Regions from separate parts of the Mesorhizobium sp. WSM4833 genome, predicted to be linked through region 4. Evidence: predicted binding sites of a transcription regulator. Region 4 holds the regulator's gene; each other region holds the start of a gene.
What was found. Region 4 encodes LexA, which represses DNA repair genes until DNA is damaged. Its sites were predicted from a motif close to TGTTCNNNNTGTGTTCNG; they were not measured.
Positions count from the first base shown of each region.

Region 1: the regulator LexA is predicted to act here: its motif matches at 3,362-3,379, upstream of AC0L2D_RS12845 (YifB family Mg chelatase-like AAA ATPase).
Region 2: the regulator LexA is predicted to act here: its motif matches at 4,978-4,995, upstream of AC0L2D_RS21725 (helicase-related protein).
Region 3: the regulator LexA is predicted to act here: its motif matches at 5,483-5,500, upstream of AC0L2D_RS29890 (ImuA family protein).

Region 1 covers NZ_JBVVQG010000005.1:429,642-437,258, forward strand. Annotated here, with positions in the region: gene AC0L2D_RS12830 (SDR family NAD(P)-dependent oxidoreductase) at 1-424, opposite strand, end outside; gene AC0L2D_RS12835 (putative bifunctional diguanylate cyclase/phosphodiesterase) at 692-2,041, opposite strand; gene gshB (glutathione synthase) at 2,342-3,286, shown strand; gene AC0L2D_RS12845 (YifB family Mg chelatase-like AAA ATPase) at 3,460-4,992, shown strand; gene AC0L2D_RS12850 (J domain-containing protein) at 5,266-5,805, shown strand; gene AC0L2D_RS12855 (malate synthase G) at 5,872-7,617, opposite strand, start outside.
Region 2 covers NZ_JBVVQG010000010.1:203,742-211,358, forward strand. Annotated here, with positions in the region: gene AC0L2D_RS21710 (CarD family transcriptional regulator) at 1-68, opposite strand, end outside; gene fdxA (ferredoxin FdxA) at 436-774, opposite strand; gene AC0L2D_RS21720 (RNA-binding S4 domain-containing protein) at 1,009-1,395, opposite strand; gene AC0L2D_RS21725 (helicase-related protein) at 1,412-4,789, opposite strand; gene phbB (acetoacetyl-CoA reductase) at 5,517-6,242, opposite strand; gene AC0L2D_RS21735 (acetyl-CoA C-acetyltransferase) at 6,441-7,617, opposite strand, start outside.
Region 3 covers NZ_JBVVQG010000023.1:32,188-39,804, reverse strand. Annotated here, with positions in the region: gene AC0L2D_RS29900 (error-prone DNA polymerase) at 1-3,005, opposite strand, end outside; gene AC0L2D_RS29895 (DUF6504 family protein) at 3,002-4,480, opposite strand; gene AC0L2D_RS29890 (ImuA family protein) at 4,422-5,459, opposite strand; gene AC0L2D_RS29885 (metallopeptidase family protein) at 5,642-6,064, shown strand; gene AC0L2D_RS29880 (DUF1737 domain-containing protein) at 6,252-6,458, opposite strand; gene AC0L2D_RS29875 (HpcH/HpaI aldolase/citrate lyase family protein) at 6,510-7,385, opposite strand.
Region 4 covers NZ_JBVVQG010000008.1:213,240-220,856, reverse strand. Annotated here, with positions in the region: gene AC0L2D_RS18170 (alpha/beta hydrolase) at 1-35, opposite strand, end outside; gene AC0L2D_RS18165 (AMP-binding protein) at 350-1,975, shown strand; gene kynA (tryptophan 2,3-dioxygenase) at 1,972-2,808, shown strand; gene kynU (kynureninase) at 2,886-4,133, shown strand; gene lexA (transcriptional repressor LexA) at 4,544-5,284, shown strand; gene AC0L2D_RS18145 (ComEC/Rec2 family competence protein) at 5,278-7,617, opposite strand, start outside.

The DNA.
Region 1 (7,617 bases), on a different contig from region 4:
CGCCGCCGGCCCGCTTCATGCCCGGCGCCACCGCTTGCGCGGTGAAGAAATGCGGCCTCAGATTAATGGCTTGGTTGTTGTCCCAGAACTCGACCGTCACGTCTTCGACGGCGTGGCGTTCGTCCCAGGCCGCATTGTTGACCAGCACGGTGACATCGCCGTGCGCCTCGGCAGCCTTCGCGGCGGACGCCCGCAGGGCCTCGACATCGCGCAAATCGGTCTTGAGGTAGAGCGGCCGGCGGCCGAATTCTTTCTCGATGCGGTCGGCAAGAGCTGTGCTTGGGCCGTCGGCGATGTCGATGAAGGCGACATTGGCGCCCTGGCGCACAAAACCCTCGGTCAGTGCCGCGCCAATTCCGGAGCCGCCGCCGGTGATCAGCACCGAGGCTCCTTCGAGGTCGGCAAAATGCGCCGATGGCATCATCGTTGTTGTCTCCCAGCGCATGACCCCGAAAATCGGATCGATTTTCGGAAAGGGATCATGCGCAAATGTTAAATGCTACAGCGTCCTTTGCGCGTCTTGAAAGACGCGCGGCGCTGTAGCGTGATCGGCGCGCATCCTAGCCGCGCAAGGCGCGCGGGCAAGGGCGAACCGCCGAATTTCAGGGCTTATGTCAGACAAAACGACAATGCGCCGCACCGGATGCGCACGGCAGCACCGTCGGGGTTGGGGATTGCGGAGGGTCGCCGATCAGATCGCCTTGGCGCGCAGGGCGCCGCGGAAGGAATCGCGGAGATAGCCGAGCGTGGCGTCGGCATCGACCGGCTTGCCGAACAGATAGCCCTGTCCGCCGGCGCAGCCAAACTGGACCAGGCGATCGGCCTGCGCTTCCTGCTCGATTCCTTCGGCGACGACGTCCATGCCGAGCCCTTCGCACATTGCGAGGATAGCGCGGATGATGTGTTCCGACGGCCTGTCGTCGAGAATGGAGGAGACGAAGGCGCGATCGATCTTGAGCTTGTCGAAATGGAATTCGCGCAAGCGGCCGAGCGAGGACTGGCCGGTGCCGAAATCGTCGAGCGAGACGCGGATGCCGACGCGGCGCAGATCCTCGACGATCTGAGCGGCCGAGGCCGGGTCGTTCATCAGGCCGGTCTCGGTGATCTCGATCTCCAGCCGGCGCGGATCGAAGCCGGTGCGGTCGAGGATCGCCAATATGTGCAGGCCGGTGTTCTGGTCGACGAGCTGCGAGGGTGACAGGTTGAACGACAGGAACAGGTCCTTCGGCCAGCTTCTGGCGGCCTCCGTCGCCTTGCGCAGCACCAGCTGCGACAACGGGCCGATGATGCCGCGCTCCTCGGCGATGGGAATGAAGACGGTCGGCGGCACGGAACCCAGGTCGCGGTCGGTCCAGCGCGCCAGCGTCTCGAAGCCGATGGTGCGGCGCGTGGCGAGATCGACGATGGGTTGGAAATGCGGCTCCACTTCGCCGGCCGAGACAGCCCGGCGCAGCGCCTGTTCGATGCGGGTGACGCGCTTGGCCGCTTCTTCCATCTCACGGGTGTAGACGACGACGCGGCCACGGCCGGAACGCTTGGCGTGGTAGAGTGCCGTCTCTGCCTTGTTGATGAGGATTTCCGTGGTCTCGTCGCCCGAATAGAACAACGAGCAGCCGACCGAGGCCGAAAGCCTGGCGGTGCGTTCGCCGACATCGTAGGGCGCCGACAGGATCTCGATCAGCATGCGCGACTTTTCGGCCGCAGCGTCCTCGCTGAATACCATCGGATAGAGAAAAGCGAATTCGTCGGCGCCGATGCGGCAGACCGTGGAATAGCCGTCCATAGAGGCGCGCAGCCGCATCGCGACCTGGATCAGGATGTCGTCGCCGGCCTTGTGGCCGAACAGATCGTTGATCGGCTTGAAGCCGTCGAGGTCGAGAATCCCGACGGTAAAGGGCGCGGGATCGTCGGCTCGGTCGGCGATCAGCCGATCGACCTTGTCGAAGAAGCGGCGATGGTTGCCAAGCCCGGTCAACGGATCGGTGAATGCCAGATCCGTGCTCTCCCTGTTTGCCTGACCGGTGCCAAACGAAGTTTGCATCGGTGTCCCTGTTTTGTGACTTCGGAATTTATTTTCAGACTGGCAGCAAACCCTTTAGGAAACGTATCGCGAAATCGATTTTCCATGGGCAACCGCGACCTGTTTCGAAGGATCGATGTGAGGTGTGCATTCGGGCTCAAGGAACAACGAGGACGCGCAGCCTGGCTCCTGTCACGGAATGACCGGCAGGGCCGAGCTTGCGACTTGCTGATGCCAATCTTCAAAAGGTCGCGATTGGCAGACGGGCAGTGAGCCTGTACAGGCAGGACAGTCGCCCATCCGAGCCGCCGGAGACCCGCCATGAAGCTGAAAATCGCCGTCCAGATGGACCACATCTCCACCGTGTCGATCGCCGGCGACACCTCGTTCGCGCTGTCGCTGGAAGCGCAGCGGCGTGGCCATGAGCTGTTCCACTACACGCCGGATCGGCTGTCGTTGCGCGACGGCAAGGTGTTTGCCCGCATTGAGGAGATGCAGGTGCGCGACGAGAAAGGCAGCCACTATTCGCTGGGCGAGAAGGTGCGCACCGATTTGTCGGAGATGGACGTCGTCCTGCTGCGCCAGGATCCGCCCTTCGACATGAACTACATCACCACCACGCACATCCTGGAGCGCATCCACCCGAAGACGCTCGTGGTCAACGACCCGGCCTGGGTGCGCAACAGCCCGGAAAAGATCTTCGTCACCGAATTTGCCGACCTGATGCCGGACACGCTGATCACCAAGGATCCACTCGAAGTTGCCGCCTTCCGCAAGGAGTTCGGCGACATCATCGTCAAGCCGCTCTACGGCAATGGCGGCGCCGGCATCTTCCATCTGCTGGAGGGCGACCGCAACCTGGCCTCGCTGCTGGAAATGTTCGGCCAGATGTTTCGCGAACCCTATATCGTGCAGCGCTATCTCAAGGACGTGCGCAAGGGCGACAAGCGCATCATCCTGATCGACGGCGAGCCGGTCGGCGCCATCAACCGGGTGCCCGCCGAACATGATTCCCGCTCCAATATGCATGTCGGCGGCCGCGCCGAAAAGACCGAGCTGACCGAACGCGAACGCGAGATCTGCGCCCGCATCGGGCCTTCGCTGAAGGAGCGTGGCTTCATCCTGGTCGGCATCGACGTCATCGGTGACTACATGACCGAGATCAACGTGACCTCGCCGACCGGCGTGCGCGAGGTCAAGCGCTTCGGCGGCGCCGACATCGCCAGCCTGTTCTGGGACGCGGTCGAGGGGAAGCGGCGCAAGTAAGCCGCTTTCATTTCGTATTAACCATGTTCCGCTTTTGCAACCGGGCGCAATCCGGCTGCAACTTACACGCTTGCTTGTTCCTGTAATGTTCTTGATTTGACCGGAGAATTGTGATTGTCTCCCCGAAGGGCCATTCTTGGCCAATCGCAGGGGTTGCGGCCGGGGGCATAAAAATGGTGGCGCGGGTTCGCACGGTCGCTTTCCAGGGTATCGAGGCCGTGCCGGTCGACGTGCAGGTGATGATCGCGCCCGGCAAGGTCAACATGCACATCGTCGGCCTGGGCGACAAGGCGGTGGCCGAAAGCCGCGAGCGGGTGCAGGCGGCACTGCATGCTTCCGGCCTGTCGATGCCGTCGAAGAAGGTCACGGTCAATCTGGCGCCCGCCGACCTGCCCAAGGAGGGCAGCCATTACGATCTGCCGATCGCGCTTGGCCTGATGGCGGCATTGGGCGCCATTCCGGGCGACATGCTGGCTGGCTATGTCGTGCTTGGAGAATTGTCGCTCGACGGCACGATCGCCGCGGTCGCCGGCGCCTTGCCGGCGGCGATCGGCGCCAATGCCGAGGGCAAGGGCCTGATCTGCCCGTTCGCCTGCGGGCCGGAAGCGGCCTGGGCGGGCAAGGATTTTGACATTCTGGCGCCGCGCAGCCTGATTGCCATCGCCAATCATTTTCGCGGCACGCAGGTGCTGTCGCGCCCCGAGGCCGGCATCCACGCCGCCGCGCTGGATTTGCCCGACCTCGCCGACATCAAGGGCCAGGAGACCGCCAAGCGGGCGCTGGAAGTGGCGGCCGCCGGCGGGCATAATCTTCTCATGATCGGCCCGCCGGGCTCGGGCAAATCGATGCTGGCGCAGCGGCTGCCGTCGATCCTGCCGCCGCTGGCGCCGAAGGAATTGCTCGAAGTCTCGATGATCGCCTCGGTGGCGGGAGAGCTCGGCGAAGGCAAATTGACCGATCGGCGGCCGTTCCGCGCGCCGCACCATTCGGCCTCGATGGCGGCAATGGTTGGCGGCGGCATCCGCGCCCGGCCGGGCGAGGTGTCGCTGGCCCATCACGGCGTGCTGTTCCTCGACGAGTTTCCCGAGTTCACGCCGCAGACGCTCGATGCGCTGCGCCAGCCGTTGGAGACCGGCGACTGCATGATCGCGCGGGCCAACCATCGCGTCACCTATCCAGCGCGTATCCAGCTGGTGGCGGCGATGAACCCGTGCCGCTGCGGCATGGCCGGCGAGCCTGGTTATCGCTGCCTGCGCGGCGAGCGCTGCCGCACCGACTATCAGGCGCGCATTTCGGGCCCGCTGCTCGACCGCATCGATCTCAGGATCGAGGTGCCGGCGGTCTCGGCCAGCGACCTGATCCGGCCCGACCGGGCGGAGAAAAGTGCCGATGTGGCGATGCGCGTGGCACGCGCCCGCACCATCCAGCGCGAGCGCTTCGAGCGGCTCGGCGCCACCCGCGCCACCACCAACGCGCATTGCGCGCCCTCGGTCATCGAGGAGATCGCCATGCCGGACGCCGCCGGCCTGTCGCTGCTCAAGGACGCCAGCGAAAAGCTCGCCTTTTCGGCGCGAGCCTATCACCGGGTGCTGAAGGTGGCGCGGACACTCGCCGATCTCGACGCCAGCGAAACCGTCGGCCGCATCCATCTGGCCGAAGCGATTTCCTACCGCATGAGTTCGGAGCGGGTGGCACAGGCGGCGTAGGTCTCGCCGCCCGACAAGCCCACCTCGCCAAATTGCCTTCCGCGATCACGCCATAACCGTCATCCGACGAATCGGCCATCTCCGCACTGCGGCGGACCTGATTGTCCGCTTGGTCGACGTCCTCACCACCCAACGGCCCCCACCGACCGGGCGCCGGCCGTTTCTCCGTCTTCGGGGGCGTGGACGTCATCGCATCGGACCAAAGTCTTGGTCTCCGCATTGGGAATTCCTTATTTAGATAATGTGAATATGATTGCGGTCGGGGAGCCCGCTATGTTCGTTGACTACTACGAAGTTTTGGAAGTCAGCCCGAACGCCAACTCGGAAACGCTGGAGCGCATATTTCGCTATTTTGCGATGCGCTATCATCCCGACAATCGCGAAACCGGCGATGAAGCCCGCTTCAGTGAAATCGTGGAAGCCCACAACACGCTCAAGGATCCGGTCAAACGCGCTCAATACGACATCGCGTATAGGGACCATGCCGGCCTTCGCCGCGAATTGACCGAGGAAGCCAGCAACAGCAAAGGCATCGAGCGGGATGTCGTGATCCAGGCCAGGCTGCTGTCGCTGCTTTACGCGAAGCGCCGGCACGACGTCAGCAATCCCGGGATCGGGGATGTGGAGCTCGAACGCCTGTCAGACTGTCCGCGAGAGCATCTCGAGTTTCATCTCTGGTATCTAAAAGCGAAGGGCTGGATAGCAAGAGTGGAAAACGGGACGATCGCGATTACGGTGGAAGGCGTCGATAGGGTCAACTCCGAACACCGTCGCGATCCCACCATCCGGCTCCTGGACCATACAGCTTCCTGACGCCTCACCTCCGGAGGAAGTCAGGCCGAAGACCTGCCGCCCCATTCACGGCAGGGACTGGCCTCTTCAGCCCTGCTGCGCCTTCAGTTCCAGCCGCCGCGCGTGCAACACCGGCTCGGTGTAGCCGTTGGGCTGGGCGCGGCCCTTGAATACCAGGTCGCAGGCGGCGAGGAAGGCTATCGACTTGTCAAAGTCGGCCGCCATCGGCTCGTAGAGCGGGTCGCCCTCGTTCTGGCGGTCGACGATGTCAGCCATGCGCTTCATCGTCGCCATCACCTGGTCCTCGCTGCACACGCCGTGGTGCAGCCAGTTGGCGATGTGCTGTGAGGAAATCCGCAGCGTGGCGCGGTCTTCCATCAGGCCGACATCGTTGATGTCAGGCACTTTCGAGCAGCCGACGCCCTGGTCGATCCAGCGCACGACATAGCCAAGAATGCCCTGCGCGTTGTTGTCGAGTTCTTTCTGGATATCCTCGGGCGACCAGTTCGGTCGCACGGCAACGGGCACCGACAGGATGTCGTCGAGCCTGGCCTTGGGCCGGTTCTTCAGCGCCGCCTGCACGGCGTGAACATCGACCTTGTGATAGTGCGTGGCATGCAGTGTCGCCGCCGTCGGCGACGGCACCCAGGCGGTGTTGGCGCCGGCCTTGGGGTGGACGATCTTCTCCACCAGCATCGCAGCCATCAGATCCGGCATCGCCCACATGCCCTTGCCGATCTGGGCGTGGCCGGCCAAGCCGCATTCCAGCCCGATGTCGACATTCCACGCCTCGTAGGCGGAAATCCAGGCGGCCTGCTTCATGTCGCCCTTGCGGATCATCGGGCCGGCTTCCATCGAGGTGTGGATCTCGTCGCCGGTGCGGTCGAGAAAGCCGGTGTTGATGAACACGACGCGCTCCTTTGCGGCGCGGATTGCCTCCTTGAGGTTGACGGTGGTGCGCCGCTCCTCGTCCATGATGCCCATCTTGATGGTATTTTTCGCCATGCCGAGCAGCGCTTCGACGCGGTCGAAGATCTCGACGGCGAAAGCGACTTCCTCCGGCCCATGCATCTTGGGTTTCACGACATACATCGAGCCGGCTCGGGAATTGGCGCGGCGGCCGTTCGGCCCGACATCGTGCAGCGCGATCAGCGCCGTCATCGCCGCATCCATGATGCCTTCCGGAACCTCATTGCCGTCGCGGTCGAGGATCGCCGGGCTGGTCATCAGGTGGCCGACATTCCTGACCAGCATCAGCGAGCGGCCGGGCACGGTCAGCGTGCCACCGGCGGGCGCGGTGTAGGCGCGGTCGGGATTGAGCTTGCGGACAAAACTCTTGCCGCCCTTGGTGATCTCTTCCGCCAGGTCACCCTTCATCAGGCCGAGCCAGTTGCGGTAGACGACGACCTTGTCTGGCGCATCCACCGCCGCGACTGAATCCTCGCAGTCCTGGATGGTGGTCAGCGCCGATTCCAGGATCACATCGGCGATGCCCGCCGGATCGGTGCGGCCGATCTGGTTGTTGCGGTCGATCACGATCTCGATGTGCAGGCCGTTGCGCACAAGCAGCACGGCATCGGGATTGGCGGCATCGCCGCGATAGCCGACGAATTGCCTGGGGTCGGCCAGCGTCGTCGAGCCGGCGCCGGCGCTCAGCCGCAAGGCACCTTGCGCCAGCGACAGGCCATTGACGCCGGCCCATTTGCCGGACGTGAGCGGGGCAGCCTCGTCGAGAAAGGTCTTCGTCCAGGCGACGACCTTGGCGCCGCGTGCCGGATTGAAGGCTTTGCCCTTTTCGGCGCCATCCGTTTCGGGGATGGCATCGGTGCCGTA
Region 2 (7,617 bases), on a different contig from region 4:
ATGTACTCGCCGGTCTTGAAACCGTGACGCGCAGCGGTGGACTTCTTCTGCGGGGTGATCGTTGCCATTGCGCACTGAACTCCTTGTTGTGGTACCGGCGTCCTGCCGGCCCGAACTCGCGCGATCGGAGAAACCGACCGTTAGCCGCACAACAGATGAACCCATCGGAAAAGCCGGACCGGCAAACCGCAACATCGCGACCGCCTGGCCCAGATCGCTCTGGTCCGAATGGGATTTTCACCTTTCAGTGATTTGGGGCGTCTGCGCCATAAATCGACGTTGTGTCACCGGCATGTTTCGCTGATGTAACACAAAAAGTCGGAAGAATCAAGGTTTTGCTGCATACGCGAAGGCCACAACCCGGCGCCGGCTGTCAAGCCGGTTAATGTGACGTGCCTCTTACCCTGCGTAATACCGGCCTTTCCGGCCGTATTGTCAATCGCCTTCGCCGGGCTCGGCGGAGAAGTATTTCTCGAACTTGCCGGCCTCGCCGTCGAAGGATTTCGCGTCTGCCGGCGGTTCCTTCTTGGCGGTGATGTTGGGCCATTTCTCGGCATATTCGGTATTGACCTGCAGCCATTTGTCGAGGCCGGGCTCGGTGTCGGGCTTGATCGCGTCGGCCGGGCATTCCGGCTCGCAAACACCGCAGTCGATGCACTCGTCGGGATGGATGACGAGCATGTTCTCGCCTTCGTAGAAACAATCGACCGGACAGACCTCGATGCAGTCCATGTATTTGCATTTGATGCAATTGTCGGTCACGACATAGGTCATCGGTCGGCTCCGGGACGTCCCATTTTGTTGGGCTTTTTCCGTCAGGTAACGCCTTTGGCCGCTGCTTGCAAGGGCAGCCATTCCTGTCGGCATCAGCGTTTCGAAATGGAATTCCAGGCAGCCGGCGCCCCAGAGGCCGGCGACCTCATGCAGGGCTTCCTGTTTGCCGGGTTCAGTTTTGCTTCAAACACGTCGTTATCCTGGCAAGCGCCGCCTGTTTTTGGACGCCAGGCATCAATCTTCGCCGAGCAATCGGTCGGTCTGGCGACGTTCCTTCTTGGTCGGGCGGCCGCTGCCGGCCTCGCGCAGCCCCGGAATTGCATCGGGAGGGGCTTCGCCCTTCGGTGCGGGCGGTGGCGACATATCCTCGTAGAGCGTACGGGCTTCCTCGGCCGGGCCGCGTCGCGCACCCGCGCCGAGGACCTTCCAGATGAAGATGCGCCGCTCGAGCGTGATGGTCAGGACGTCGCCTGGCTTGACCTGATCTGAGGCCTGCGCTGCTTTGTCGCGATTGATGCGGACCCGGCCGGCGACGACCAACTTCGCCGCCAGCGAGCGCGATTTCACGACGCGGGAGAAGAACAGCCATTTGTCGATGCGCTGGCGGCCTTCGGCAACCATCGAAGCGAGCCGGGTTCTACTTCTTCAATTGGTCGCGCAGAGCGGCGAGCTTGGCGAAGGGCGAATCCGGATCGAAACGCACCGGGCGCTCCTCGCGCGGCTTTGGCTGGAAGGCGGGCTTGCCGCCTTGCGGACCACCCTTGCCATCCGGCCTGCCACCCTTCCAGTCGGGACGGCCTTCGCGGCGGTCGGGACGCTCGCCCTGCGGCCTGTCACGTCGCTGTTCGCCTTCGGCCTGCGGCTTGGGTTTGAACTTCGAGCGGTCGAAGCGCGGCTTGCCGGCTCCATCGCGCCGTCCTTCATGGGCCGGACGCTCTCCGGGTGCAGCGGCGGCCGGTGCGCCGGCGTCCGCAGGCGCATCGCTTCGGCCGCGCATTTGTCCGTTGCGTGGGCGATTGTTCCTGCGGTTGTCGTCGCGGTTGCGCGGGCGCTGTTCGAAACGACCCTGACGCCACAACAGGATGGGTTTTGGCGCGTCGGCTTCCGGAGCGGGTTCCCCGGTGGCTGCTTCAGTCACCGTCACGGGTTCGTCCGGCGCGGCGTCCGTTGCCGGCGCGGCATTTGACACCAGCTCGGCCGGTGCAACTTCTTCTGCCGCTGCGGCTTCAGCCTCTGCCTGCGGTTCAACCGGTTCCGGTTCAGCAGCAGCCTCGGCAACAGGCGCTTCGTCTTGCACGGTTTCGACCGGAGCGTCCGCCTGTTCTCCCACGGCAGGCGCAGCAGGTTCCGCCGCGGCGTCGGAGGTGATTTCGGTCGCCATTTCCGAAACGGCCACTGCGTCCGATGCCGGCTCCAACCCTTCGACTGCTGCCTCTGCTGCGGCGTCCGCCGCCTTGGTCTGCTCGGCTCGTGCAGCCTCTTCCGCCGCAAGCTTCGCCATCGCTGCTTCGCGCGCGGCATTGTCCTGTGCTTCGAGCCGCGCCTTGACCTCGACGGCCGGCTTCGGCTCGGCACGGTAGCCGAGACCTTTGAGGATCTCTTCCATGTCGTCCGCGGTGGCGCCGAGGATCGACATCATCGGCGGCGTCACCATGAAGGACTGGCCGTCATAGGCGCCGTCCGGGCGCTGGCCGAGACCGGGCTTCCAGTTGGTCGCCGGGCGGATCAGATCCGCCAGCCGTTCCAGGATGTCGATGCGCACGGCGCGACGGCCGAGATTGCGGTAGCCGGCAAGCTTGTAGAAGGTCTTGTCGAAGGCCGGGTCGATGACCACCGAGGTGCGACCCGAGGCGAGCGCATGGACCACGTCGCCAAAACCTGGCTTGTCCTTGCCGTCGTTCTTCAGCGCCCACAGCAGCGTCACCAGCCCGGCAGGCGCCGGCTTGATCAGCGCCGGCACGAAGACATGGTAGGCGCCGAAGCGCACGCCAAGCCGGCGAAGGGCTGCGCGGCCTTCCTGGTCGAGCGACTTCATCTCCTCAGCGATGTCGCGGCGGTTGATGAGGCCGAAATTCTCGACCAGCTGGAAGGCGATGCCACGGCCGATGCCGGAAATCTGGTCGGCGTTTTTCAAGTCGACCAGCGGCTTCAGCAGCGACTCGATCTGGAAATTGACGAAACGCTCGGCACGCGCGGCGACCTTGTCGCGCGCCGGGCCGGTCAGCTGTTCGTCGGCCAGCAGCACCAGCCGCGGCTTCAGCGCGTCTTCGCCTGATACAAGCGTGCCGATCGGCGCACCGATCCAGCGCAGCGTGCCGTCCGAGCCGAGCGCGATATCGCCATTGGCCGAGGCGCCGAAGCGTTCGGCACGCGCCTCGAACTCGGCGGCCAGCGCCTTCTGGGCGGCGGTGCGCACCGCCTTGGCGTCTTCACCGCCGGCGGTCTGGTCGGCGGTGAAGCGGAACCCTTGCAGCTCGCCGACATGGTGGCCTTCGACAAGGACGGTTCCGGTAGAACTAATTTCGGCTTCAGGCATGGTATTTTCTCTAAGGCGCCGCATGAGGACGGAAGTCCTGCGGTCTACGAAGCGTTTCGTCAACCGCTCATGCAGCGCATCCGACAATCTGTCTTCGATTTCGCGCGTCTTTTCCTGCCAGTGTGCCTGATCGGCCAGCCAGCCGGGCCGGTTCGACACGAATGTCCAGGTGCGGATCTGGGCAATGCGATGCGAGAGCGTATCAATGTCGCCCTCTGTTGTGTCGGCGCGGCGCACCTGCTCGGCCATGTAATTCTCGTCGACATGGCCGTGGCGTGCGAGGTCCGTGTAGATCGAGGCAATGAGGTCGGCATGCTGGGCCGGCGCGATCCTGCGGTAGTCGGGCAGCGCGCAGGCTTCCCACAGCAGCGCCACGCGCTTGGCATTGGTGGTGAGTGCGCGGATGTCCTCGTCGCGCGACAGATGCTCGAGCGCCTGTGCATCGACGGCAGGCAATGCCCGTGTCAGTCCCTCAACCGGGGCGTTGGTTTCGATCGAGCGCTTCAGCGCGTCGAGGCTGGCAAAGTCGAAATGTGCGGTGCGCCATTGCAGCACCTTCACCGGGTCGAAGTCGTGGCCTTCGATCTTCTTGATCAGATCCTCGTCCAGCGGGTCGACCTGGCCGGTGACACCGAACGTGCCGTCGCGCAGATGCCGGCCGGCGCGGCCGGCGATCTGGCCAAGCTCGGCCGCCGTCAGATTGCGGTACTGGAAGCCGTCGAACTTGCGATTCTGGGCGAAGGCGACGTGGTCGAGATCGAGGTTGAGACCCATGCCGATGGCATCGGTGGCGATGAGGTAGTCGACATCGCCGGACTGGAACAGCGCCACCTGGGCGTTGCGGGTGCGCGGCGAGAGCGCGCCGAGCACGACGGCGGCACCGCCCTGCTGGCGGCGGATCAACTCGGCGATGGCGTAGACCTCGTCGGCGGAAAAGGCGACGATCGCCGTGCGCCGCGGCAGGCGGGTCAGCTTCTTGGAGCCGGCATAGGCAAGATGCGACAGCCTCGGCCGCGTCACCACCGAGACACCCCTCAGCAGGCGCTGCAGGATACTTTGCATGGTGGCGGCGCCCAGCAGCAGCGTTTCCTGGCGGCCGCGCAGGTGCAGGATGCGATCGGTGAAGATGTGGCCGCGCTCGAGGTCGCCGGCGAGCTGCACCTCGTCGATGGCGACGAAGGCGGCGTCGGTCTCGCGCGGCATGGCCTCGACGGTGCAGACCGAATATTTGGCGCCCGGTGGCTGGATCTTTTCCTCGCCGGTAATCAGCGCAACCTTGTGGGCGCCGACCTTTTCGCAGACGCGGGCGTAGACCTCGCGCGCCAGAAGCCTGAGCGGCAGGCCGATGATTCCACTCTCATGCGCCACCATGCGCTCGATGGCGAGATGGGTCTTGCCGGTGTTGGTCGGCCCGAGCACGGCGGTCACGTCGCGGCCCGACAGGATCAGCGGCTCAGTGTGTTTGGGCTGGATGTTCATCAACCTAGAATAAGGCTTCCGGGACCTGGAGATAAGGCTTCTGGCCTCTGGTTGTCGGGAGCGTGCCTCAAATGGGCGCGTATGACAGGCGACACATAGGGATTTCGGGCGCGAAGCGAAAGCGGAATGTTCCGTCGGCAGCCAGAAGGTGGTTCTGTCAAGCTCTCAATCAGATGCGGATTAACGGATAGAACGAGTCTGGAACGAATCGGCGACGAATCAGTGACTCCTGCAGATTCAGCTTTTGTTCACGGCTATATGTGGATTTCGCGGCCGCGACACGCACCACATGCTGAATCGCTGAACTGGCCCGTTTCGTGCTAAGAGGGCATTGCCATTAACCTTTGTCGATAAACGATCACAGTGGCTTGGCATGCCTCGACCAACGTTATGAAATTGTTGATCTTTCTTAATCTGCGTTAAGCAATTGGCAGGGGATTCCGGCTGTCGTCGTTAACGTTCAGCTCAAAGCCGGAACGAATCGGCGACGAATCAGCGATAGCGGAATTTTCCCGTTTTGTTCACCCCAATATCTTGTGTTGTGAACAGCTTATCCACCGAGAATCCACAGGCTTGGAGGCAGGTTTCGCACAGGCCGGCCGGGCCGCTGTTAACCTCTGCGTGCCGGATTGGGTCAGCAGCCGTGCTGTCACTTCGAAGGACCATGGCGCCAACGAAAACGGGCCGGCGCGCCGGCCCGTCGATCTCTGCGCCTACATCGCCGTCGTCAGGCGAAATACTGGCCGCCATTGGCCGTGATGGTCGAGCCGGTGATGAAGCCGGCATCTTCGGATGCGAGGAAGACGACGCAGCGCGCGATTTCCTCGGGCTCACCGAGGCGGCCGACAGGAATCTGGGGAATGATGCGCTCGTTGAGCACCTTCTCGTCGATCGCCTTGACCATCTCGGTGGCGATATAGCCGGGACAGATGACGTTGACAGTGATGCCGGCGCGAGCCCCCTCTTGGGCGAGAGCCTTGCTGAAACCGATATCGCCGGCCTTGGCGGCGGAATAGTTGACCTGGCCGGCCTGGCCCTTCTGGCCGTTGATCGAGGAGATGGTGATGATGCGGCCGAACTTGCGGTCGCGCATCCCGCTCCACAGCGGATGCGTCATGTTGAAGACGCCGGACAGGTTGGTGTCGATGACCTCTTTCCACTGCTCGCGCGTGATCTTGTGGAACATGGCGTCGCGGGTGATGCCGGCATTGTTGACCAGCACCGAGACCGGGCCGAGATCGGCCTCGACCTGCTTGATGCCGGCGGCGCAGGCATCATAGTCGGCGACCGACCATTTGTAGACCGGAATGCCGGTCTCAGCCTTGAATTTCGCCGCTGCGGCATCATTGCCGGCATAGTTCGCCGCAACCGAATAGCCGACGGTCTTCAATGCGATCGAGATCGCCGCGCCGATGCCGCGCGATCCGCCTGTGACGATTGCTACCTTGGTCATGCATTTCCCCTTTTTTGATATCGCCCTGTTGTCGGGCTTGGCAGGCACTGGATACAGAACGGGCGGCTAAAGCGCGTCGCGCTGAAGTAGATTCAGGCGATGCGCTTCAGATGTTTGGTTTTATGCATGTCGGTGTTCCCAAAACCGCTGCGCACTTTTGGGCGACATGCATGCACGCCGCCCGTTTAGTGACTTTCTTCAGAGTGCTTCGACACACATGGCGACGCCCATGCCGCCGCCGATGCACAGGGTAGCGAGACCCTTCTTGGCGCCGCGCCGGCGCATTTCGAAGACCAGCGTGTTGAAGACGCGAGCGCCGGACGCACCGATCGGATGGCCGATGGCGATGGCGCCGCCATTGACGTTGACGATCGAGGGATCCCAGCCCATGTCCTTGTTGACGGCGCAGGCCTGCGCCGCAAAGGCTTCGTTGGCCTCGACCAGGTCGAGATCGCCGACCGACCAGCCGGCCTTTTCCAAGGCCTTGCGCGAGGCGGGAATGGGTCCGGTGCCCATGATCTGCGGATCGACGCCGGCGGTTGCCCAGGACACGATGCGCGCCAGCGGGGTGATGCCGCGCCTCACCGCTTCCGCTTCGCTCATCAGCAGCGCGCCGGCGGCGCCGTCATTGATGCCGGAGGCGTTGGCGGCGGTTACCGTGCCGTCCTTGTCGAAAGCCGGTTTCAGCTTGGTCATGGCGTCGATCGTGGCGCCGTGGCGGATGTATTCGTCCTGGTCGACGATGGTGTCGCCCTTCTTGCCCTTGATGGTGACGGCGACGATCTCGTCCTTGAACTTGCCGGCCTTCTGCGCGGCCTCGGCCTTGTTTTGCGAGGCGAGCGCGAACTGGTCCTGGTCTTCGCGGGTGATCTGGAACTGACGCGCGACGTTTTCGGCTGTGTTGCCCATGTGGTAACCGTTGAAGGCGTCCCACAGCCCGTCCTTGATCATGGTGTCGATCAGCTTGAAGTCGCCCATCTTGACGCCGGCGCGCAGGTGCTGGGCATGCGTCGAAAGCGACATCGATTCCTGGCCTCCGGCGACGATCACCTTGGCATCGCCGATGGCGATCTGCTGCATGCCGAGCGCGATGGCGCGCAGGCCCGAGCCGCAAACCTGATTGAGGCCCCAGGCGGTGGTTTCCTTGGGCAGGCCGGCATTGATCGACGCCTGGCGGGCCGGGTTCTGGCCTTGCGCGGCGGTCAGCACCTGGCCGAGGATGACCTCGTCGACCTCGCCTGGCTCGACGCCGGCACGCGACAGCAATTCCGTGATAACGACGGCGCCGAGCTCATGCGCCGGGGTGGCGGCGAAAGCGCCGTTGAAGGAGCCGACCGGCGTGCGCGCCGCACTGGCAATGACGATGGAAGCGGAC
Region 3 (7,617 bases), on a different contig from region 4:
TCCAGCGTCAGGAAGATCGCATTGCCCTTGCCGGGGCGCTGCCGCACCAGCACGAGGCCGGCGACCGAGACGCGCCTGCCGTCGCGCACGGAAGGAAGATTCGCATTGGGGATGACGCTGGCGCGGTCGAGCCGCTCGCGCAGGAAGGCGACCGGATGCGCCTTCAGCGACAGGCCGAGCGCGCGGTAATCGTGGATGACATGCTCGCCGAGCGGCATTTTCGGCAGCCTCGTCTCCGGTTCCAGCTCGCGCAGGCGAAGCGCCGGCTGGTCGAACAGCGGCAGCCTTTCGGCGGCGCTCTTGCCGTCGAGCGCGCGCACCGCCCACAGGGCTTCGCGACGGTCAAGACCGAGCGAGCGAAAGGCATCGGCCTGCGCCAGTTTTTCGATCTCGCCGACATCGAGGCCGGAGCGCAGCCAGACATCCCTGACGGATACATAGCCTGAGCCGCGCCGCTCGACGAAAGCCTCCATGCGCTCCTTCGACAGGCCCTTGATCTGCCTGAAGCCGAGCCGCAGCGCATGATTTGTCTCGATGACGCCGCGCATTTCGGCATGGCGTGGCAGGATGCGGGCCGGATCGAATGGCGCCTTTTCCAACGTACAATCCCACACCGAAAAATTGACGTCGACGTCGCGGATGCCGACGCCATGGTCGCTTGCGTCGCGCACGAGTTGGGCCGGCTGGTAAAACCCCATCGGCTGCGAATTCAGGATCGCGGCGCAGAACACGTCGGGATAGAAGGTCTTGAACCAGCAGGAGGCATAGACGAGCAGGGCGAAGGAAGCAGCATGGCTTTCAGGAAAGCCGTATTCGCCAAAGCCCTCGATCTGCTTGAAGCAGCGCTCGGCGAAGTCCTTCGTGTAGCCCTTGCCGACCATGCCATTGATCATACGGTCGCGGTAATTGCCGATGGTGCCGGTGCGCTTGAAGGTGGCCATGGCGCGGCGCAGTTCATCGGCTTCGCCCGGTTTGAAACCGCCGGCGACGATGGCGATATTCATCGCCTGTTCCTGGAACAGCGGTACGCCAAGCGTTTTCTTGAGGATCGCTTCCAGCTCCGGCTTTTGATACTCGGCCTGTTCCTTGCCTTGCCGGCGGCGCAGATAGGGATGGATCATATCGCCCTGGATCGGGCCCGGCCGAACGATCGCCACCTCGATGACGAGATCATAAAAGGTTTTCGGCTGGAGGCGCGGCAGCATCGACATCTGCGCCCGCGATTCGATCTGGAAGACGCCGAGCGTGTCGGCGCGGCAGATCATCTTGTAGACCTGCCTGTCCTCCGGCGGCAGGGTGGCCAACACATAGGGCTGCCCATAATCATCCCGCGCATTAGGATAGTGATCCGTGAGCAAGGTGAAGGCGCGTTGCAGGCAGGTCAGCATGCCGAGCGCCAGCACGTCGACTTTCAAGACTTTCACCGCGTCGAGATCGTCCTTGTCCCATTCGACCATCTTGCGCTCGTCCATCGCCGTCTTGACGATGGGCACAATCTCGTCGAGCCGGTTCCTGGTGATGACGAAGCCGCCGACATGCTGGGAGAGATGGCGGGGGAAGCCCATGATCTCATTGGCACGCTCCATCACGTGCCTCGACACCGGGTCGGTGCGGTCGAGGCCGCCGGCGCGGGCTTCCTTCTCGCCAAGCTCCGATGTCGACCAACCCCAGATCGAGCCGGAAAGCGATGCCCTGACATCCTCGGACAGGCCCATCGCCTTCGACACTTCGCGCAGCGCCGACCGGCCGCGATAGCTGATGACGGCGGCGGCAAGTGCCGTGCGCTTGCCGCTGTATTTTTCGTAGATGTACTGGATTACGGTTTCGCGCTTTTCGTGCTCGAAATCGACGTCGATATCCGGCGGTTCGTTTCTCTCCTCGGAAATGAAGCGCTCGAAGAGCGAATCGATTTTTTCCGGCCCCACTTCGGTGATGCCGATGCAGAAGCAGACGACCGAATTGGCGGCTGATCCACGTCCCTGGCAGAGAATATCCTTGCTGCGCGCGAACTTGACGATGTCGTAGACAGTCAGGAAATAGCGGGCATAGTTGAGGCGTTCGATCAAAGCGAGCTCTTCCTCGATGCGCTTGGTCACGGAATCCGGCACACCAGCCGGATAGCGGTTCGCCGCCCCCTCCCGCGCCAGTCGCGCCAGCTCAGCCTGTGGACCAAGACCCGATTCCGTCGGCTCGTCGGGGTAGTTGTACTGGAGGTCGCCAAGCGAAAAAGTCAGCTCTTGCGCAAACCGCAGCGTCTCGGCCAGCGCCTGCGGATGCCGGCGGAACAGGCGGCCCATCTCCATCGGCGGCTTCAGATGGCGCTCGGCATTGGCGGAGAGTTGCAGCCCGACCTCGGCAACGGGCGTGTTGAGGCGGATCGCGGTCAGCACGTCCTGCAACGGGCGTCGTTCGGCGGTGTGATAAAGAACGTCGTTGGTCGCCATCAGCGGAATGCCGGCGCTCTCGGCAAGTGCTGCCGCCTGCTCGATGCGGAAACGGTCATTGCCGGCGTAGTCGGGCGAAACGCCAAGCCGCAGGTTCCTGCCGAAACGGCCCTTGAGCTCACCAAGCAAGGCAAGACTGTCTTGCGCCCCCGTCGACAGACCGGGCAGGACCGCCAGCGACATCAGGTCACCCCATTCGAGCAGGTCGCCGCGCTGGAGAAGGGTGGCGCCTTTTTCGTTCTCGTCGCGCAGATTGGCTTGCGTCAGCATGCGGCAGAGGTGCCCCCAGCCCTTGCGGTCCTGGGGATAGGCGAGGATGTCCGGCGTGCCGTCGTCAAAAACCAGCCGGCAGCCGGGGTGATAGGAGAGTTTTTCGACCTTGGCCTGCTGCCAGGCGCGCACCACGCCGGCCACCGTGTTGCGGTCGGCAAGTCCGATCGCCGAGAAGCCCAGGAGCTTGGCCGCGACCACCAGCTCCTCCGGCTTGGAGGCGCCGCGCAGGAAGGAGAAATTCGACTGGATGCCGAACTCGGCATAGGGAATGACGGTCAGCGCGTTCATGCGAAGACTCCATGCAGGAACCAGCGCGGCGGGACTTGCGAGGCGCCGCCGTAGAGGCCTTGCCGGTAGAGCCAGTAGCGGCGGCCGTCGGCATCCTCGATGCGGAAATAGTCGCGCGTCGATGCCGCCTCGTCGCTTGGCGCTTCCCGCCACCATTCGGCGGCGATGCGTTCCGGCCCTTCGGCGCGCTTGACCCGGTAGAGCGCGCGCCGCCAGCGGAAGTTCAGCGGCGGTCCTTCCGGCATTTCGGTGGCCGGCACATCGATGGGTTCGGGCGAGCGGAACAGCCGGATCGGTCGTTCCGGCGGAAATATGGTTTTTGGTGCCTGCAGCCTGTCCGGCTTCTTCGGCGGCGTGGTCCGGCACGGCGCGTCGGTGAAGGGGATGGTGGCGACGGCACGCTCCGGCAGATGGCTTTCGACCGCGACCGGCCGGAGAACCGCGCCATCGCCGAGCCGGGCGCGGATGCGGTCGGCGAACAGCGCGATATCGGCGCCGTCGTCGGTCACCTCGCCGGCAAGATCGGCCTGCTGCATGTCGAAGGTGGCTGATGCCAACACCGAGAGCCGCACCAGATCGAAACCATAGCCGGCATCGATATCCTGTTCGAGCGCGGCCAGCCTTTCATGGAACAGTTTCTGGATCAGCATGGGTTCGCGCATCGGCCGCGAGGTACCGAGCGCGATGCGGCTGACGGCGCCGTCGACGCGAAAGAGCAGCAGCGCCAGCGTCCGGGCGCCCTCGCCGCGGCGCTCGAGGTCGGTCTTCAAGGTCGCCGCCAGCATGCCCACCAGCCGTTCGATGTCCTCGGTCAGGGTGACGGGTTCGGCGAGGTGGCGTTCGACCGAAAGCGGCGCGACGGGCAGGCGCGGCGACACCGCCTCGTCGAGCCGGCCAAGCGCCTGGTCGAGGCGCAGGAGCAGCAGGGCGCCGAAGCGGCGGGCGAGCGGCGCGCGCGGTGCCGCCATGACGGCGCCCGCCGTGCGCAGGCCCACACTTTCCAGGCTGGTGCGGGTCGAAGGTTCTATGCGCAGCGCGGCCAGCGGCAGGGGCGCCAGCAGCGCCTCCTCCTCGCCTGACACAATGATGCGGTCGCCGCAAAAGCGTGCCGCCGCCCAGGCAGCGCCCGGCGTCGCGGCAAGCCCGGCGCGGACATCGAAACCCTGATGGAAGAAGCGCGACAGGATGTCGTCCAGCATGGCGCGCTCGCCGCCGAACAGATGGGTGCAGCCGGTGACGTCGAGAAACAGGCCGTCTGCCCCGTCCAGCGCCACCAGCGGGGTGTAGCGGTCGCACCAGTCGGCGAGGCCTTCGAGCAGGCGGCGATCGGCTTCCGGATCGGCCTCGACGACGTCGATCGACGGATGCATGGCGCGCGCATCGGCGATGCCCATGTCGCGCTTCAGGTGCAGCGCCTCAGCCCGCTCGTCGAGGGCCGAGATGCGCTGTGCGTTGCGGTCGCGATGGCTGATCACGAGCGGCGGGTGAGAGGGGTGATCCGACGGCCGGGAACGCCAGGACCGCCCCAGACGCTGGCGCAGGATCCTTTCCGCCGCCAGATAGGGAAACCACAGGGACAGGATTCTTTGGCCTGTTTCTTTCCCCACCTGCTCCTTCGTCGCCCGCTCTTTCGTCGAATGCGCGTTCATCGGGGTTCCACTCCAGTGTGAATTGTCCAGGCAGGGCCGTGCGGCTCTTGCCGATGGTGAGGGTGAAGGCCGGGCGGCCGATCGAGCCGGCCAGCGGCCCGGCGATGGTGTCGCGCGGCACCGCCGGCGCCGAGGCGACGATGAGGCGGACGGGTGCCGCCGTCGGTTCGGGCCCAGCCGCCTGCCGCAGCAGGAACACCGGCCGGCCGGCCGCTTGCGCCCTTGCATGCAGCCGGCGTGTCGCGGTCAGGTCAAGCCGCTGCGGATTGCCGCGGATTTCCAGGATGACGGCGGCGAGCGCCGTCATCCGGGCCGCCTCCTCGGCGACCCACAGTGCATCGACGAGCCTTGGCGCCTCGGAAAACAGCAATTGCTCCGGCTCGATGCCGAACGAGGCGTGAAGCCCCCTGGCATAGGGAAAGCCGGCCTCGCGAAAAATCTCCGATGTGCCGATCCACAGCACCGGCAGCCCCGGCGTTTGCTTGAGGATCAGGCTGGTGAGCGACAAAGCGAAGCCGGCGACGGCCCCGGCATCGCGGGTTTCAAGCCCATGGATTTCGCTCAGGGCGGCCTTCGGCAGCCCGCCGCTCAGGGCGGCATCGAGGCGCCCAACGCCGATAGGCAGGAACGCATCCGGCAACGCCGCGGCAATGCCACGCCGGACGATTGTGAGATCAGTGTTGACGTCAGCATCAAAGGGTGCGGCTGCCGGCGCAGCCAAGCGCTCGGGCAGCGTTCCCTCGATTTTCGCGATCTGGCGGCGCAGGGCAAAAACAGTCTCCCGCGCCACGGCGGTCATCGCCATGACGGTCAGCTTCCACTCACAATTGTTCCTGTTATGTTCCTATAGATTCCAGAGCGCATCCCAAGAGTCAAGCAGAGTCATGGGGAATTTATTCCTCTCTGCAGGGATGGCGCAGGCGCATCGGCCCGTTCATTTGCCGATTCCGGTGCGAAAGCCTATATGCCGGAATCAAAGGACAAAGCATGGCCCGCATCTACAAGACCCGCACCTGGCACGACGAACTCTCGCCCTTGATGGACGAAATGGAGTTCCTGGCGCTGGAGGCGTACGCCCATCTGCCGGAGGATTTTCGCAAGCTGACCGGCGAGATCGTCATCCAGATCGCCGAATTCCCAACCGACGAAATCATGGACGATCTGTCGCTGGAAACGCCATTCGACCTGCTCGGCCTGTTCGAGGGACGCGGCATCGCCGAGCGCTGGAACCCGCAGACCGGCGAAGGCCCGAACCGCATCACGCTCTACCGCCGCGCCATCCTCGATTACTGGTCCGAGAACGAAGAGACGCTGGGCGACATCGTCACCCACGTGCTGATCCACGAGATCGGCCACCATTTCGGCCTGTCGGACGAAGATATGGAGAAGATCGAAGAGGCGGCGGAGTAGGGTGCGCTGATATTCAGGTGATGCCCGCCTGCAAATGATGGCTTCCTGCGCTTCCCCGCTCTACCGCGTCGCGGTAGAACTGTGCTCACGTAACCAAAAGTACGCTCCGCTCCGGTTCTCGGAAACCACCATTTTCGACTCGGCCTGACCTGAATCTCAACACACCCTGCGTCGGAGCTTTTCAAATCTACCAGTCACTCAGCTTGGTATCGGGCCCGTATTCCTGACCGTCGATATCCTTGACCACGGCCTGGCCGCAACGCATCGCTTTGGCCTTCTTGTCGTAGGCATAGGTCGGCGAGCCGAACAGATGCCAGCCCTTGTTCAGCGCCGCTGTCACCTTGTGGCAGAAGCTGGCATCGTCCGGAGCGGACAGAAAGCGGTAGAGTTTCATTGTTCAATTCCTGTCGTGAGTAGCTGTAGCCCGCTCGCATCCATCGAGCATTTATGACCCGATGGCGGCTGCCTTCGCCAGCAGTTTTTCGGCCTGCGCCAGGTGCAGCCGTTCGACCATCCTGCCGTTCAGCGCGATCACACCCTTGCCGGCATTCTCGGCGAGCGCGAAGGCTTCCTTCACCGAGCGTGCCTCGGCCACCGCTTCCGTGGACGGCACGAAGGCGCGGTTCGCGGCTTCGATCTGGGCCGGGTGGATGAGGCTCTTGCCGTCGAACCCCATGGCCGCGGCTTCCGCGCATTCATGGGCGAAGGCGTCGAGGTCGCGAAAATCGTTGGAGACGCCGTCGAGCATGTCGATGCCGCCGGCGCGTGCGGCCAGCACCATCTGCATCAGCCATGGCACGAGGTAGCGCCTGTCAGGCGTCGCCAGAATGCCGGTCTCCTTGACCAGATCATTCGTTCCGGCAACGAAACAATTGAGCCGCGAGGCCGGATCGCGGCCAAGTTCGGCGATGGCGCCGATGTTGAGCAGCGCCTTGGGCGTCTCGATCATCGCCCATAGTTTCACGCTGTCGGGGGTAAAATTGTCGTCAAGCACGTCGCCGGCCTCGAGCAGGTCGCGCGGCGTGTCGACCTTGGGCAGAAGGATGCCGTCGGGTTCGCAGCTTGCGGCCGCCAGCAGGTCGTCGGCGCCCCATTCGCCTGATATCGCATTGATGCGCACGATCATCTCGCAGCGTCTCTCGGAATGGCCGGCGAAAATGCCGGCCAGTTTTTCGCGGGCGGCGATCTTGTCGGCCGGAGCGACGGCGTCTTCCAGGTCGATGATGATGGCATCGCAGGCAAGCTGCGCGATCTTGGCCAAGGCCTTGTCGCTGGAGGCCGGGATGTAGAGCACGGAGCGGCGCGGGCGATAGGTTTCCATGGATGATCTATGCCGCTTGTGGTTGGTCGAGGCAAGTCGGGGCATGAAGCTACCAATCTCCCCCCTCGAGGGGGGAGATCGGCAGCGTTTACCCCTGCACGAAAACTGCACGGGCCTGCGGAAAACCTCCTCGGATCCGCCCTGCCGTTTCCCCGCCCGCTTGCGAGACAAGCGGCATGCACAAGCGAGCAAAGCCCCGTTGGTCCCTGCCTCACCGACTGCGTAGCGAGGG
Region 4 (7,617 bases):
GCATCATCCCAATCGACGATGTGACGTTCGAACATCTGCGCCCTCCCCCAAAACGGCATCGCTGTTGCGCTAGCAATGGCCAGCGCCACGCCATGCGTCAATGCTCCAGGGCAAAAACATTTTAGGCTTGAAACAAATTTCGACTGGTGCGATCCTGCCCGTACGAACAGCCGACAATGGGAGGTCTGCTGTGCTGCCCTCACCTGCAGATGTTCACCCTTTCGGGCGCGCATCTCCGAGCAGGCGTGATGGGCAGCACGAAGCCTCCTCAGAGCAGGACCTTAGGATCCACCACATCCAGCCAAGGCGCATTGCGCACTGGCCAGGCAGCAGACGGGAGAGCGGCGACATGCTTGGGCCTTCAGCGCATATCGACACGTTCACGCGCGATCACCTGCCGCCGCCGGAGCAATGGCCCGATATCCTGCTCGACGGCTTCGACTATCCCGAACGCCTCAACGCCGGTGTCGAACTGACCGACCGGCTGGTCGAGAAGGGCCTCGGCGACCGCACAGCCCTGATCGGCAATGGCCGCCGCCGCACCTACAAGGAACTGTCGGACTGGACGAACAGGCTCGCCCACGCGCTGGTCGAGAATTATGGCGTCGAGCCCGGCAACCGGGTGCTGATCCGCTCGGCCAACAACCCCGCCATGGTCGCCTGCTGGCTGGCTGCCACCAAGGTCGGCGCCGTGGTCGTCAACACCATGCCTATGCTGCGCGCCGGCGAACTGGCCAAGATCGTCGACAAGGCGGAAATCACCGTCGCGCTCTGCGACACCAGGCTGATGGACGAGATGACCGCCTGCGCCAAGGACAGCACCTTCCTCAAACAGGTCATAGGCTTCGACGGCACCGCCAACCATGATGCCGAGCTCGATCGTGCCGCTCTCGACAAGCCGGTGACATTCACCGCCGTCAACACCGGCCGCGACGATGTCGCGCTGCTCGGCTTCACCTCGGGCACGACAGGCGTGCCGAAGGCGACGATGCATTTCCACCGCGACCTCCTGATCATCGCCGACGCCTATGCCCGCGAAATCCTGGAGGTGACGCCGGACGACATCTTCGTCGGCTCGCCGCCGCTGGCCTTCACCTTCGGCCTTGGCGGGCTCGCTATCTTTCCCCTGCGCTTCGGTGCGGCGGCGACGCTGCTGGAGCAGGCGACGCCACCCAACATGATCCACATCATCGAGACCTACAAAGCCACGATCTCCTTCACCGCGCCGACTGCCTACCGCGCCATGCTGAAGGCCATGGATGAAGGTGCCGACTTGTCTTCGCTGCGGGTTGCCGTTTCAGCCGGCGAAACCTTGCCCGCTCCGGTTTTCGAAGAGTGGACGCAAAAGACCGGCAAGCCGATCCTCGACGGCATCGGCGCCACCGAAATGCTGCACATCTTCATCTCCAACCGCTTTGGCGACATGAAGCCCGCGTCGACCGGCAAGCCGGTCGGCGGCTACGAGGCGCGCATCGTCGACGACGAGATGCGCGAAGTACCGCGCGGCGCGACCGGCAGGCTGGCGGTGCGCGGCCCGACCGGCTGCCGCTACATGGCCGATATCAGGCAGAAGGACTACGTGCGCGACGGCTGGAACATCACCGGCGATACCTTCACGCAGGACGAGGACGGCTTCTTCCATTTCGCCGCGCGCTCCGACGATATGATCGTCAGCGCCGGCTACAACATTGCCGGCCCCGAGGTCGAGGCCGCACTTCTGTCACATCCCGACGTCGCCGAATGCGCGGTGATCGGCGCCGAGGACGCCGAGCGCGGCCAGATCGTCGAGGCGCATGTCGTGCTGGTGCAGGGCGTGGCGCCTGACGCATTGACCACCAAGCGCCTGCAGGACCATGTCAAGGCGACGATCGCGCCCTACAAATACCCGCGATCGGTGAAATTCATTGCTGCTTTGCCCAAGACCCAGACCGGCAAGATCCAGCGCTTCCGGCTGCGCACGGAGAAAGTCAATTGAGCGAGCCCTACGATCCGGCGTCCGAAGGCGCACAGATGTCGTTCAACGAGCGCATGTCGTACAGCGACTATCTGCACCTGGAGAAAGTGCTGGAGGCGCAGACGCCGCTGTCGTCGGCGCATGACGAGATGCTGTTCATCATCCAGCACCAGACCTCGGAACTGTGGATGAAGCTCGCTTTGCACGAGATTGGCGCCGCGATCCGCTCGATCCGCGCCGACCGGCTCGAGCCGAGCTTCAAGATGCTGTCGCGAGTCGCGCGCATCTTCGAGCAGCTGAACAATGCCTGGGATGTGCTGCGAACGATGACGCCCAGCGAATATACCGAGTTTCGCGACGCGCTCGGCCAGTCCTCGGGTTTCCAGTCCTGGCAGTATCGCGCCATCGAGTTCATGGCCGGCAACCGCAACCTGGCCATGCTCGGGCCGCACAAGCACCGGCCGGACCTCAGCGGAAAGCTGGAAGCCATCCTGGCCGAGCCATCGCTCTACGACGAAGCGCTGCTGCTTTTGGCGCGCAACGGATTCGACATCGGTGCCGATGCCAGGCGCACGGACTGGCGTGAGACGCGAACCGAGAATGAAGAGGTCCTGGTCGCCTGGCAGACTATCTACCGCGATCCGCAGCGCTACTGGATGTTCTACGAACTGGCCGAGAAGCTGGTCGACTTCGAGGATTATTTCCGCCGCTGGCGCTTCAACCACGTGACCACGGTGGAGCGCATCATCGGTCTGAAGCGCGGCACCGGCGGCACGTCGGGTGCTTCGTATCTGAAGAAAATGCTCGAGGTCGTGCTGTTTCCGGAGCTGTGGACGGTCCGCACTCGGCTCTGACATCATCGAAATGAGAACAGGCTCACCGAAGGGACGCTCTGTGGCGGAAACCCTTCGCGAACAACCGGGGACTGACCATGAGTGGAATTCCTGATCTCGCCGCAGTCGAAGCGATGGATGCCACGGATCCGCTGCGGGCCATGCGCGACCGTTTCATTCTGCCGGAGGGGGTGATCTATCTCGACGGCAATTCACTGGGGGCAGCATCTCATGCCGTTTTCGGCGAGCTGCAGCAGGCGGCGACGCAGGAATGGGCCCGAGATCTTATCCGAGCCTGGAACACGGCCGGATGGTTCGAGATGCCGATCGAACTCGGCGACCAACTCGGACGCCTGATAGGAGCCGCGGCCGGCCAGACCGTTGTCTGCGACACGACATCGACCAACATCTACAAGGTGCTGCACGCAGCGATGGAGATGCGGCCCGGCCGGTCAGCCATCGTCGCCGAAGGTGACAGTTTTCCCACCGACCTGTACATCGCCGAAGGCGTGGCCTCGACCCGGGATGCCGTCCTGCTGCGCCTCGCGGGCGTCGACGCGCCGACCATCGAAGAGCTGATCGACGAAAACGTGGCGGTGGTGCTGGTCAACCACGTCAATTACAAATCGGGTGAACTGCGCGACATGGCGGCGCTGACGCGCAGGGCTCATGCGGCCGGAACGCTGATCGTCTGGGATCTCTGCCACACCGCCGGCGCCCTGCCCGTCGAGCTCGATCAGGCAAATGCCGATTTCGCTGTCGGCTGCACGTACAAGTACCTCAACGGCGGTCCGGGCGCGCCGGCCTTCATCTATGCCGCACAGCGCCACCACGGCGATATCAGCCAGCCGCTCAGCGGCTGGTGGGGCCATGCGCGGCCCTTTGCCTTCGAACGGGGTTATGTTGCCGGCACCGGCATCCGCCGTTTTCTGTGCGGTACGCAACCGGTCCTGTCGATGCGGGCGCTCAAAGGCGCGCTTGCCATCTGGAGCGACGTCGACATGGCGGCATTGCGAAAGAAGAGCGTCGCGCAGACAGAACTGTTCATCCAGCTCGTCGAAGCCAAGTGCGGCGCCTACGGTCTCACGCTGGAGACTACCCGCGACGCGACCAGGCGCGGCAGCCAGGTGTCGTTCCTTCACGACCACGGCTATCAAATCATGCGGGCGCTGATCGAGCGCGGGGTGATCGGTGACTTCCGCGCACCGTCGACCATCCGTTTCGGCTTCACGCCGCTCTATGTCAGCTACAAGGATGTGTGGCTGGCGGTTGAGGTTCTGGAAGATATTCTGCGCACGGGTGCATGGAAGGACCAGCGTTTCGCCGTCAAGGAAGCCGTTACCTGACGCACCGATCCCGGCGATCCGCCGTCGCTGCCCTCACTGCCTGGCAAATGACGGAGAGCTGAATTTCCAGCCAAAATGCCCAACTGACGTTGGCGTTTTGGCTCCGTTTCGTTCACGGCCAACGAACGTCCCGAAGGTTGCAATCGCCCCTTGTCGAGGTCGATCGACAGATAATGCCAAGCTTTGGTAGAGGATAAGCCACAGGTCATTAACCATAACAATTTCAATGTGAGCAGGCGCATTGCCGAAGGTGGCGCCCGTCGATCGTAACCCGCTGGCAAGCGCCAAATAATTTCAGCAGCCTTAACAAATTCATTAAACTTTAAACGGTTGCAGAACACAACTGGAACAGATAGTGTTTGTTCTGGGTTTGTTTTTCGATTCTGGTTTCAGGGAACCTGGGGGCCGCCATGCTGACACGCAAGCAACATGAACTGCTGATGTTCATCCATGAACGCCTGAAGGAGAGCGGCATTCCGCCATCCTTCGACGAGATGAAGGAGGCGCTCGACCTTGCCTCCAAATCCGGGATTCATCGGCTGATCACGGCCCTTGAGGAGCGCGGCTTTATCCGTCGGCTGCCCAATCGGGCCCGCGCGCTGGAAGTGCTGCGGCTGCCGGACTCCATCGCGCCAGGCCTCAATGCGGCAAAGAAGTTTTCGCCAAGCGTCATCCAGGGCAGTCTTGGTCAGGGTGGTGCTCTTGGCCGGCAGATCAAGCCGGCGCCTTCGCGGATGCCTTCGCCCGGCAATGACGACGATGCGGTCTCTGCCGTTTCGATCCCGGTCATGGGTCGCATCGCCGCCGGCGTGCCGATCGATGCCATCCAGCATCAGACGCATTCGATTTCGGTGCCGCCGGACATGATCATGGGCGGCGCGCACTATGCGCTGGAGGTCAAGGGCGATTCGATGATCGAGGCCGGCATCTTCGACGGCGACACCGTTATCATCCGTAACGCCGACACGGCCAGCCCCGGCGAGATCATCGTGGCGCTGGTCGATGAAGAGGAAGCGACGCTGAAGCGGTTCCGCCGCAAGGGCGCCTCGATTGCCCTCGAAGCCGCCAATCCAGCCTACGAGACACGGATTTTCGGGCCGGACAGGGTCAAGGTGCAAGGCAAGCTCGTCGGCCTGATCCGTCGCTACTGAGACGGCTGTGGGTTGACCACTGGCTTCTCGGGTTTCTTGAAGGGTGCCAGCCCCCTCGCCTCGCGAGAGTATTTGCGTTGCGTGTGCCAGGGCCGATATGGGCTGTCCACGGCGAAGCTGATTGTCGCCGGCGTGGTCGCCGATTGGCGATCGAAGAAGACCGCGGCACTGCCTTTGCGAGCCAGTTGCCGCTTGGTGATAACGAGAACCAGCGGGTTATGACAGGCGTCATAGGCGGTGGCGTCGTTGACGACGATCAGCTCGGCGAAGCCGCAGGCTTTCCAGGTGTCCTTGCGGTCCTCGACATAGGCAATGATCGCACCGGACATGTGCCTGGCCACGCAAACGCCTGAGGAGCAATAGAACGGCGACCCCGGCGGTAGCTCAACGGCATCCGCGACGTCGAATTGCCCATCGCTGTTGTCGAACACTTCCGGAACGACGATGGTTTCCGATGTCAGCGCGCGTTTCCAGTTGTCGACGGTGAATTCGTTCGGCCGTTGCCGGCTGACGGCAAGCTCACCGCCACCGATCGGCAACGCCACCAGCCGGGCGTCTTCTGAGATCAGCACATCGGGCGTGCGCGTATCCGAGACGGTCAGCAAGCCTGCCAACGCGAATGGCAGAGCCGCGAGCCGCAGCCATGTCGTCGCCATCGTCGCGATGACCAGGGCAATGGCCACCAGCAGGACCGACTGTTGCGAAATCAGCCCGACCCCATCGACAGGCGAACGCTCGGAGATCCAGCCCGATATGGCGATCATCATCGTCAGGCCCTTGCCCATCAGGTAGAGACCTGGCCAATCCAATCCGAAAGGCATCAGCAGCGCGCTGGCGACGGCCAGGAACATGACGACGGTGACGATCGGCATAACCGCGAGATTGGCGAACAGGCTGAGCGGCGACACACGCTGAAAATGCCAGATGGCAAACAGCGTCGTGGCGCTGCCGGCGATGATCGAGGTCATGGCCAGACCGATTGCCGCCAGCAGGAATTTTCGTGTCAGGAACCCGGGCAAGGATCGCTTCGGCGGCGGCGGTCTTGCTTTTCCCGCGCGGTGATCCGCCCAGCCGGCATAGGCGCCGACCAGAGCTGCGGTCGCGGCGAACGACATCTGAAAACTCGGGCCGACCACCTCATGCGGCGACACCACGATGACGGCGATCGCCGAGATCGCCAGATTGCGCATGGTGAGTGCTGCTCGATCGAACAGAACTGCAATCAGCATCACTGCCAGCATGATGAAGCTGCGCTCGGCGGCGACGACGATACCTGAGATGACGAGGTAGGCTGCGATCGAGAACAGTGCGGCGGCAGCGGCATACTTCTTGACCGGGCGACGCGCGGAAAAATCGGGAAACAAGGCGAAGGCGCCGCGCAGCAACCCCATGATGGTGCCGGCGACCAGAGCCATGTGCAGTCCCGAAATGGAGATGATGTGGTAGATGCCGGTACGTCGCATCGCCTCATTGATGTCGTCGGGAATGCCGGCGCGCACGCCGACGATCAGCGCCGCGGCGATCTCGCCTTCGGCGCCGCCGACGCTCGCCCTGATATGGTCGGCGATGCCTTCACGGGCATTTTCCACGCTGGAGGAAATTCGGGCCGACAGCGGCATGTCGCCATCATCGCTGACGACAAGCTTTGGATTGCCGAGAAAGAATCCGCTGCCACCAATGCCGGCAAAATAGCTGTCGAAGGAGAAATCATAGCTGTCCGGTCGCACCGGCCCGGTCGGCGGCAAAAGCTTGGCATATCCAGTGATGAGCGAGCCTGCGGTCACGTCAGCCGGGATCTTGCGTGCCGAAAGCCGTACCCGTTCCGGCGCATAGCGCAGTTTCGGTCTTGCGGTCGATGTTACGTCGATGGTCAGCCGGATACGGCCAGTTTCCATCCGGTCGAGCGAGACGACGCGGCCGGTCACCTGCGTCGAGATTTCCGAGCCCAACATTTGTGTGCCCGCACGCCACGTCTCGACCTTGGCAGCAAGCAGTCCTAGGGCGCACAAAAGTGCCGCCATGAAACACAGATGGGTCTTTGGCCATGAGCGCGAGACCAGCGCACAGATCCCCGTCAGGATGACAACCGCGACAGGTCTCGCAAAGTCGGGTTCAGCCGTCAGCGAAAAATAGCCGATCGCTCCGATCGCAAGGCAGACCGGCACCAGCAGGAAGGCCACGCCCCGGTCGAGTTCCAGGCTCGCCGCCGTGTTCACGCTGTGGCGCAGGCGAGGCAGTGATATCAGGCCGATCTGCCGGCGCACGCGCACGATCCTGCCGGTTTCGGCAACAGGAACAGAGGCGGCGACACCCGTTTGCAAGGGCAGCTTGCC